DNA from 2 places in the Streptomyces sp. NPDC003393 genome. Region 1 is predicted to be linked to the other one. Evidence: riboswitches for the same ligand, from Rfam matches in the RefSeq annotation. Region 1 holds a riboswitch; the other holds the start of a gene.
The links. Region 1 has a riboswitch for glycine ahead of gcvP (aminomethyl-transferring glycine dehydrogenase). Riboswitches for the same ligand answer to the same signal wherever they lie in the genome.
Positions count from the first base shown of each region.

Region 2: another riboswitch for glycine. It lies ahead of gcvT (glycine cleavage system aminomethyltransferase GcvT); the one in region 1 lies ahead of gcvP (aminomethyl-transferring glycine dehydrogenase).

Region 1 is NZ_JBSFRB010000078.1:8,779-13,283, reverse strand. It holds gene gcvP (aminomethyl-transferring glycine dehydrogenase) at 1-1,764, opposite strand, end outside; glycine riboswitch at 1,941-2,035, opposite strand; gene ACWDUZ_RS37860 (PRC-barrel domain-containing protein) at 2,149-2,526, shown strand; gene ACWDUZ_RS37855 (DNA polymerase IV) at 2,552-4,150, opposite strand; gene ACWDUZ_RS37850 (MerR family transcriptional regulator) at 4,267-4,505, opposite strand, start outside.
Region 2 is NZ_JBSFRB010000040.1:52,955-57,459, forward strand. It holds gene glyA (serine hydroxymethyltransferase) at 1-997, opposite strand, end outside; gene gcvH (glycine cleavage system protein GcvH) at 1,015-1,392, opposite strand; gene gcvT (glycine cleavage system aminomethyltransferase GcvT) at 1,539-2,666, opposite strand; glycine riboswitch at 2,745-2,860, opposite strand; glycine riboswitch at 2,861-2,960, opposite strand; gene ACWDUZ_RS30295 (AAA family ATPase) at 3,107-3,820, shown strand; gene ACWDUZ_RS30300 (enhanced serine sensitivity protein SseB) at 3,862-4,505, shown strand, end outside.

The DNA of each region.
Region 1 (4,505 bases):
GTGGTAGCCGCGGACGGCGAGCAGGCCGGCGAGCTCACCCTGCGAGCCGGCGTTGGGCTGGAGCGAGACCTTGTCGTAGCCGGTGACCTCGGCGAGCCGGTCCTCCAGCTCGTGGATGAGGGTGAGGTAGCCCTGCGCCTGCTCGGCGGGCGCGAAGGGGTGCAGCCCACCGAACTCGGGCCAGGTGACCGGCTCCATCTCCGTGGTCGCGTTGAGCTTCATGGTGCAGGAGCCCAGCGGGATCATGCCGCGGTCGAGCGCGTAGTCGCGGTCGGCCAGCCTGCGCAGGTAGCGCAGCATCGCGGTCTCGGAGCGGTGCTGGTGGAAGACGGGATGGGTGAGGTAGGCGTCGGTGCGCAGCAGGGCCTCGGGCAGGGTGTCCTCGGCGGCGGCGTCCAGGGCGTCGATGCGGGCCTCGACGCCGAAGGCGGACCACACGGCGCGCAGTTGAGCGCGGTCGGTGGTCTCGTCGCAGGCGATCGAGACGTGGTCGGCGTCCACAAGGCGCAGGTTCACGCCGGCCTCGCGGGCGGCGGCGACGACCTCGGCGGCCCGGCCCTCGGCCTTGACGGTGAGCGTGTCGAAGTAGGCGCCGTGGACGACCTCGGCGCCGCCCGCCTTCAGGCCCGCGGCGAGGATCGTGGCGTAGCGGTGGGTGCGCTGCGCGATGCCCTTCAGCCCCTCGGGGCCGTGGTAGACGGCGTACATGCCGGCCATGACGGCGAGCAGCACCTGGGCGGTGCAGATGTTGCTGGTGGCCTTCTCGCGGCGGATGTGCTGCTCACGGGTCTGCAGGGCCAGGCGGTAGGCCTTGTTGCCGTCCGCGTCCACGGAGACGCCGACCAGGCGGCCGGGCAGGCTGCGGGCGAACTTCTCGTGCACCGCCATGTAGCCGGCGTGCGGGCCGCCGAAGCCCATCGGCACGCCGAAGCGCTGGGTGGTGCCGACGGCGATGTCCGCGCCCAGCTCGCCGGGGGACTTCAGCAGGGTCAGGGCGAGCAGGTCGGCGGCGACGGTGACCAGCGCGCCGAGTTCGTGGGCCTGGTCGATCACCGGCTTGAGGTCGCGTACGGCGCCGGAGGCCCCCGGGTACTGCAGGAGCACGCCGTTGATCTCGCGCCCGGCGATCTCGGCGGGGATGCCCTCACCGAGGTCCGCGACCACGACCTCGACACCGGTCGGCTCGGCGCGGGTCTTGATCACGGCGATGGTCTGGGGCAGCGCGTCCGCGTCGACCAGGAACAGGCCCTTCTTGTTCTTGCCCATGCGCCGGGACAGTGCCATCGCCTCGGCGGCGGCGGTGCCCTCGTCCAGAAGGGAGGCGCCGGAGGTCGGCAGCCCGGTGAGGTCGGCGACCATGGTCTGGAAGTTCAGCAGCGCCTCGAGGCGGCCCTGCGAGATCTCCGGCTGGTACGGGGTGTACGCGGTGTACCAGGCCGGGTTCTCCATGACGTTGCGCAGGATGACGGGCGGGGTGAACGTGCCGTAGTACCCGAGACCGATCATCGAGCCGAGGACCTGGTTGCGGTCGGCGAGGGAGCGCAGCTCCGCCAGTACCTCGGCCTCGGTGCGGGCACCCGGCAGGTCGAGCGCGTCGGCGTTCTTGATCACATCCGGCACCGCGGCGGCGGTGAGCTCGTCGAGCGAGCCGTAACCCACCTGCGCGAGCATCTTGGCCCGCGCCTCCTGATCGGGCCCGATGTGGCGCTGTTCGAAGGGAATGCCCTTTTCGAGCTCGGAGAGCGGAATGCGCTGGGCGGTCATTGCGGAGGCCTCCTGGTCTGACACGACCTTCGAGGGACACCACGGCTCGGGTGCCCCGACGGCCTCCCCCTCTGTCATCTCAACCTGAGAGCTTCACCGGAGCGCCCGAGGGCACCCGGTTTTCACCGTCGGTGAGAGCGGCATCCGTCGACACCCGCTCTGCTTTCCAGAGTGACCTCGTCCGTGCGGTACAGGGGCCTGAGAGATTCCGGGGAGGATTTGCTCCTTCGGCGCCTCCGATGGTGGTGGAGGACTCTCCCGCACGGGGTCAGCAGCCGTTTGCCAGGGTACCAGCGGGCTCCACGGGGCGGGCTCGAGTGGCCGCTCTCCCGATTGTGCTCTTTTGTAGTGCTTACGAATGAGTTGCGACCTAGTGGAGGGACCGTGCAGACCGACATCGATCCGCGCAACCTGATCGGCCGCAAGGCGTTCGACCGGAACGGCACCAAGATCGGCACGGTGGACGAGGTCTACCTCGACGACGCGACCGGGGTGCCGGAGTGGGCCGCCATACGCACCGGCCTGTTCTCCCGGGACGCCTTCGTGCCGCTCGAGCCCAGCGAACTCGTCGGCGGCGAACTGCACGTCCCCTTCGACCGGGCCCTCATCAAGGAGGCCCCCGACTTCGGCGTCGGCCGCCACCTCTCCCCCGAGCAGGAACTGCAGCTCTACCACCACTACGGCCTCGATGTGGCGCCTCCCCCCACCCTTGCGGACCACGACTTCGGCCGACTCGCGGGATCCGGATCCGAGGAAAGCTGAGGGCGAGCGCCGTCCGCCCGGCGCGCTACCCCGGCCAGGGCCCGCCGGCCACCGAGGACGCGCTCCCGGTGTTCTCCGTGCCGCCGGTGGTTTCCGTGCCACCGATCACCGCTTCGGTGCCACCGGTCCCTTCCGCGTCACCGGTCGCTTCCGTGCCACCGGTCGCTTCCGTGCCACCGGTCGCTTCCGTGCCAGCGGTCGCTTCCGTGCCACCGGTCGCTTCCGTATCGCAGGCCGCTTCCGTATCGCAGGCCGCTTCGGCGACGCCGCGGTCTCCGTCGGTGGTGTCCGGTCTTCGCCGCACCAGCGGCAGCGGATCCGCCGCCTCCAGGCCGGGGTCGTCGACACGGAAGGTCCGCACCCGCCCCGGCTCGGAGTCGGGCGTCTCGAAACGGACGGTGACCCGGCCGAGGCCGCTGCCCTGGACCCAGCCGTGCCCGTATGCGGTGTGCCGTACGTCGTGGCCCGCCGGCCAGTGCCGCTCGGCGGGGGCCGGCTGCTCCGGCGCCGATTCGTCCGCGGGTTCCTCCTCGGGGCTGTCCACCCGCGCGCCGGCCGCCTGGGCGAACAGGTCCTCCTGCGTGTAGTCGGCGAGCCCGGACACGCCCACCCCGAGCAGCCGCACCCCGCCCGTGGTGTCCACCGAGTCCAGCAGCCGGGCCGCCGCCTCCCGCACCACCGCCGGATCGTCGGTGGGCCCGCGCAGGGTCTCGGAGCGGGTCAGCGTGGAGAAGTCGTAGCGCCGTACCTTCAGCACGATGGTGCGGCCCGACAGCCCGGCCCCGCGCAGCCTCCGTACGCACCTGTCGGCGAGCCGCTGCACCTCCAGGCCCACCCGCAGCCGGTCGTGGATGTCCACGTCGTAGGTGTCCTCCACCGACACCGACTTGGCCTCGCGCTCGGCGACCACGGGCCGCTCGTCGTGCGCCAGTGCCATGGCGTACAGCGCCTGCCCGTGCGCCTTGCCCAGCAGCCGTACGAGCTCGTCCTCTCCCGCCTCGGCCAGCTCGTCGACCGTGTGGATCCCGGCCCGCCGCAGGTGGTCGCCGGTCGCGGGGCCCACGCCGGGCAGCGTCCGCACCGACATGGGGCCCAGCAGGGCCCGCTCGGTGCCGGGCTCGATGAGAACCAGTCCGTCAGGCTTGGCCTGCTCGGAGGCGATCTTCGCGAGCATCTTGGAGGCGGCCAGTCCCACGGAGCCCGTCAGACCGGTCACGGCACGTATGTCGGCGCGCAGCCGGATCCCGGCCAGCCGGGCGGAATCGGCGTCCCGGGCCACTCCCCCGGCCTCCAGGTCCACGAACGCCTCGTCCAGGCTGAGCGGCTCCACCAGCGGCGACAGCGCCCGCAGCAGCCCCATCACCTGCTCGCTGATGGACCGGTAGAAGCCGAAGCGCGGGACGAGGTACGCGGCGTTCGGAGCCAGCCGCCGCGCCTGGGCCATCGGCATCGCCGAGTGGACACCGAAGACCCGGGCCTCGTACGACGCGGTGGAGACCACCCCACGCGGTCCGAGACCGCCCACGATCACGGCCTTCCCGCGCAGGCTCGGCTTGGACGCCTGCTCCGCCTGGGCGAAGAAGGCATCCATGTCGAGGTGCAGGATCGTCGGCGCGCTTCTCACACCTCCGATGCTGCACCACACCACTGACAACGCCCCGGAAGCCGGGCCCGCCCCGACCTCACGGCCCGGCAACCGGGACAGCACGGCCGAGGTCACCTGCGCAGCGCGTGCGCCGCTCAGACCGCCCGGTTGCGTCGTCGGGCGAGTTCGTCGCCGGGGTTGTGGCCCACCAGCGTCTCGCCGGTGTCGAGGCGCTCGCCGTGCAGCTGGGACAGTGCACCCTCCACGTCACGCCACACCACGCCGACGGCGATGCCGAAGATGCCCTGCCCGCCCTGGAGCAGGGCGTGCACCTCGTCGGGGGAGGTGCATTCGTAGACCGTGGCGCCGTCGCTCATCAGCGTCATGCGCTCCA
Region 2 (4,505 bases), on a different contig from region 1:
GGCCGTCCAGCTCCGAGTCGCGCAGGTCCACCAGGACCAGGTGCACGTCGGTGCCGCCGGTCAGCACGTCCACACCGGCCGCCCGGGCGTCGTCCCGCACCAGGCGCTCGGCCAGGATGCGGGCGCCCTCCAGGGTACGACGCTGGCGCTCCTTGAAGTCGTCGCTCGCCGCGACCTTGAAGGCCACCGCCTTGGCGGCGATCACGTGCTCCAGCGGACCGCCCTGCTGACCGGGGAAGACGGCGGAGTTGATCTTCTTGGCCAGCTCGGCGGTGGACAGGATCACACCGCCGCGCGGGCCGCCCAGCGTCTTGTGGGTCGTGGTGGTGACGACATGGGCGTGCGGCACCGGGTTGGGGTGCAGGCCCGCCGCGACCAGACCGGCGAAGTGCGCCATGTCGACCATCAGATACGCGCCGACCTCGTCCGCGATCCGGCGGAAGGCGGCGAAGTCCAGCTGCCGCGGGTAGGCCGACCAGCCGGCCACGATCAGCTTCGGCCGGGACTCCTTCGCCAGCCGTTCCACCTCGGCCATGTCGACCAGGCCGTCCTCGCCCACGTGGTAGGCGACGACGTCGTAGAGCTTGCCGGAGAAGTTGATCTTCATGCCGTGGGTCAGGTGCCCGCCGTGCGCGAGGTTCAGACCCATGATCGTGTCACCGGGCTGGAGCAGCGCGAACATCGCGGCCGCGTTCGCCTGGGCGCCGGAGTGCGGTTGCACATTGGCGTGCTCGGCGCCGAACAGGGCCCTGATGCGGTCGATGGCGATCTGCTCGACCACGTCGACGTGCTCGCAGCCGCCGTAGTAGCGGCGGCCCGGGTAGCCCTCGGCGTACTTGTTGGTGAGGACCGAGCCCTGGGCCTCCATGACGGCGACCGGGGCGAAGTTCTCCGAGGCGATCATCTCCAGCGTGGACTGCTGGCGGTGCAGCTCGGCGTCGACGGCGGCGGCCACCTCCGGGTCGAGCTCGTGCAGGGGGGTGTTCAGAACAGTCATGTGCGTGTGTCCGCTCCTCAGCCGGCGGTCTCGGCGGCGTACTCGTCGGCGGAGAGCAGGTCGGCCGGCTCCTCCGCGACACGCACCTTGAACAGCCAGCCGCCCTCGAAGGGCGCGGAGTTCACCAGCGACGGGTCGTTCACCACGTCCTCGTTGACCTCGGTGACCTCACCGCTGACCGGGGAGTACAGGTCGGAGACCGACTTGGTCGACTCCAGCTCCCCGCAGGTCTCGCCCGCGGTCACCGTGGTGCCGACCTCCGGCAGGTCGGCGTAGACGACATCGCCGAGCGCGTTGGCCGCGAACTCCGTGATGCCGACCGTCGCGACGCCGTCCTCGGCGGGCGACAGCCACTCGTGCTCCTTGCTGTAGCGCAGCTGCTGGGGGTTGCTCATGGCCTGAATTCTCCTGTACGCGGGGGACTGCTGGTGACTGAGGGACTGCTGAAAGCTCTGGTGAGCAGGTTGATGTGCCGGCCGTCGCACGTACGGGCGCGACACACCGGCACACGGCGTCCGGGACCCACCCTGCCGGGCCGGTCCTACTTCTGCCGCTTGTAGAAGGGCAGCGCCACGACCTCGTACGGCTCGTGCCTGCCCCGGATGTCCACGCCGGCGCCCGGCGTGCCCGGCGCGGCGTGCGCGGCGTCGACGTACGCCATGGCGATCGGCTTGCCCAGGGTGGGGGAGGGGGCACCGGAGGTGACCTGGCCGATCACCTCGCCGCCCGCGACGACGGGGTACCCGGCGCGCGGGACGCGACGGCCCTCGGCGACCAGGCCGACGAGCACCCGGGGCGGCTGGGAGGCGGCGCGCTCGGCGGCGGCCAGCAGTGCCTCGCGGCCCACGAAGTCACCCTCCTTGTCGAACTTGACCACCCGGCCGAGTCCGGCGTCGAACGGGGTCAGTTCGGTCGTCAGCTCGTTCCCGTACAGCGGCATGCCCGCCTCCAGGCGCAGCGTGTCGCGGCAGGACAGCCCGCACGGCACCAGCCCGGCGTCCGCTCCGGCGTCGGTCAGCGCCTGCCACAGCTTCTCGGCGTCGGCCGGCGCCACGAACAGCTCGAAGCCGTCCTCGCCGGTGTAGCCGGTGCGCGCGATCAGCGCCGGCACCCCGGCGACCGTGCCGGGCAGGCCGGCGTAGTACTTCAGGCCGTCCAGGTCGGCGTCGGTGAGGGAGGCGAGGATCGCGGGGGACTCCGGGCCCTGCACGGCGATCAGCGCGTAGTTGTCCCGGTCGTCGCGGACCTCGGCGTCGAAACCGGCCGCCCGCTCGCTGAGCGCGTCCAGCACGACCTGGGCGTTGGAGGCGTTGGCGACGACCATGTACTCGGCCTCGGCCAGCCGGTAGACGATCAGGTCGTCCAGGATGCCGCCGTCCTCCCGGCAGATCATGGTGTACCTGGCCCGGCCCACGCCGACGGAGGCGATGTTGCCGACCAGCGCGTGGTTCAGCAGGGCGGCCGCCTGCGGGCCGGTGACGGTGATCTCACCCATGTGGGAGAGGTCGAAGAGCCCGGCCCGGGTACGCACGGCGATGTGCTCGTCGCGCTCGGAGCCGTAGCGCAGCGGCATGTCCCAGCCGGCGAAGTCGGTCATCGTCGCACCGAGCGCGCGGTGCACCGCGTCGAGCGCGGTATGACGGAGCGGACGGGGTGCGGAACTGCTCATCGGGCGTGTCTCCCAGGCTGTGGGGATCCCCCCGCGCGAGCGTGGCCCGGCGCGGGGAAGGGCGAGGACGGATCGGTGTCCTCCCCATCTGTCATCGGAACCTGAGAGGTTCGCCATGACCGCCGTAGGACGGACGGTCATGGCTTGCACCTTGGGTGGAGCCGCTGCGGCAGCGGCCCGCTTTTCAGATGTGCCTCGCCCGCGCGGTAACGGTGCCTGAGAGATTCAAGGGAGGGACTTGCTCCTTCGGCGCCCCAGCGAGACGGCTGCTGGGAACTCTCCCGCGCGGATTCAAACGGCCTGTATGCAGTTGGCGCGGACATCATTGCACGCCGGGCCGGATCACGTCAGGCCGCGTCTGTGACCGACCCGTGGCAGAACGCGCATGAAATCGCGGGACGCCGGGCATTACCTTCTCTTTACGCTCGAAGGGGAGGACGATGACGCTGAACAGGACCACGCCGGCGTACGCCACGAGTCGCGCCCTCGACCTGCCCGGCCGCCCCGGAGCCCGGGGGCCGCTCGCGCGGGCCCGCGAACACGGCGGCCGGCGGCCCGTCCCCGTGGTGCGCGACCTGCGCGAGCGCGCCGGCCGCGGCCCGCACGCGCTCTTCTTCGGCCCGAACGACCTGGCCGTGGTCACCGGCCTGCCCGGCAGCGGCAAGTCGACCCTGATGCGGCGGGCGGTGCGCGGCCCGGGGATCGACTCCCAGGACACCCGCGACCGCTGGGACGCCCGCCTCGCATCCCGCCTGCCCTACGCGCTCTACCGTCCGCTGGTCCGCCTCGCCCACTACGCCGCGCTGCGCCGCGCGCTGCGCTCCGGCGAGGGAGTCGTGGTCCACGACTGCGGCACGCAGAGCTGGGTCCGCGGCTGGCTGGCCCGCGCCGCCCGCCGCCGCGGCGGCACGCTCCACCTGATCCTGCTGGACGTCACCCCCGAGGCCGCGGCGGACGGCATGCGCCGGCGCGGCCGCGGTGTCTCCCGCTACGCCTTCCTGCGCCACCGCAGGGCCACGGCGCGCCTGCTGCGCGCGGTGGAGCGGGGCGAGCTGCCGCGAGGCTGCGGCTCGGCGGTCCTGCTGGACCGCGAGGCGGCGGCCGCGCTGCGCCGGATCGGCTTCACCGGTCCGCCCCGCACCGGCACCCGATAGCCTTTCGGTCACAACAGCGGTTTCCAGCAGGTGGTAGGCGAATGGACATTCCGGCGGACTTCTCCGGGGGCTACCCGGCCGACTATCCGGCACAGGCGCATCCCCAGCCGCACGGCGGCTGGCCCGGCAACGAGCTGGAGGAAGTGCTCTCCGCCTCCATCGGCATCCCCTCGGCCGGCGGCCGGATCGTCGAGGTGCTGGGCCGCAGCTTCCTGTGGGTCCCCCTGCCCGGCGGCGGTGGCCCGCACAGCGGTCCGCTCGATCTGCCCACCCTGGAGATCGACGGCCAGGCCTACGTTCCGGTGTTCAGCTCCGAGGAGCAGTTCCGCCAGGTCGCCGGCGCCCACATGCCGTACGCCATCGCACCCGCCGTCGAGTTCGCGCGCGGACTGCCCCCGCAGGTCGGCATCGCGCTGAACCCGGAGGGCGTGGTCGGCATCCCGCTGCCCCCGCCGGCCGTGGCCGAACTCTGCCGCGCCGGGCGCACCGAACTGGACGGTCCGGGAGGTGGCCGCGTCCGGCTGTTCGAACCCGACTGGCAGGACGACCCGGTGGACTTCCTGGCCGCCGCCTCCGACGAGTTCGCCGGCACGGGCGTGGTCCTCGCGGCCCGCCGCTGCCTGGCCGCGATAGAGACGGCCGACCCGGTGATGTTCATAGGCGTCGAGCTCTCCCAGTGGGACGA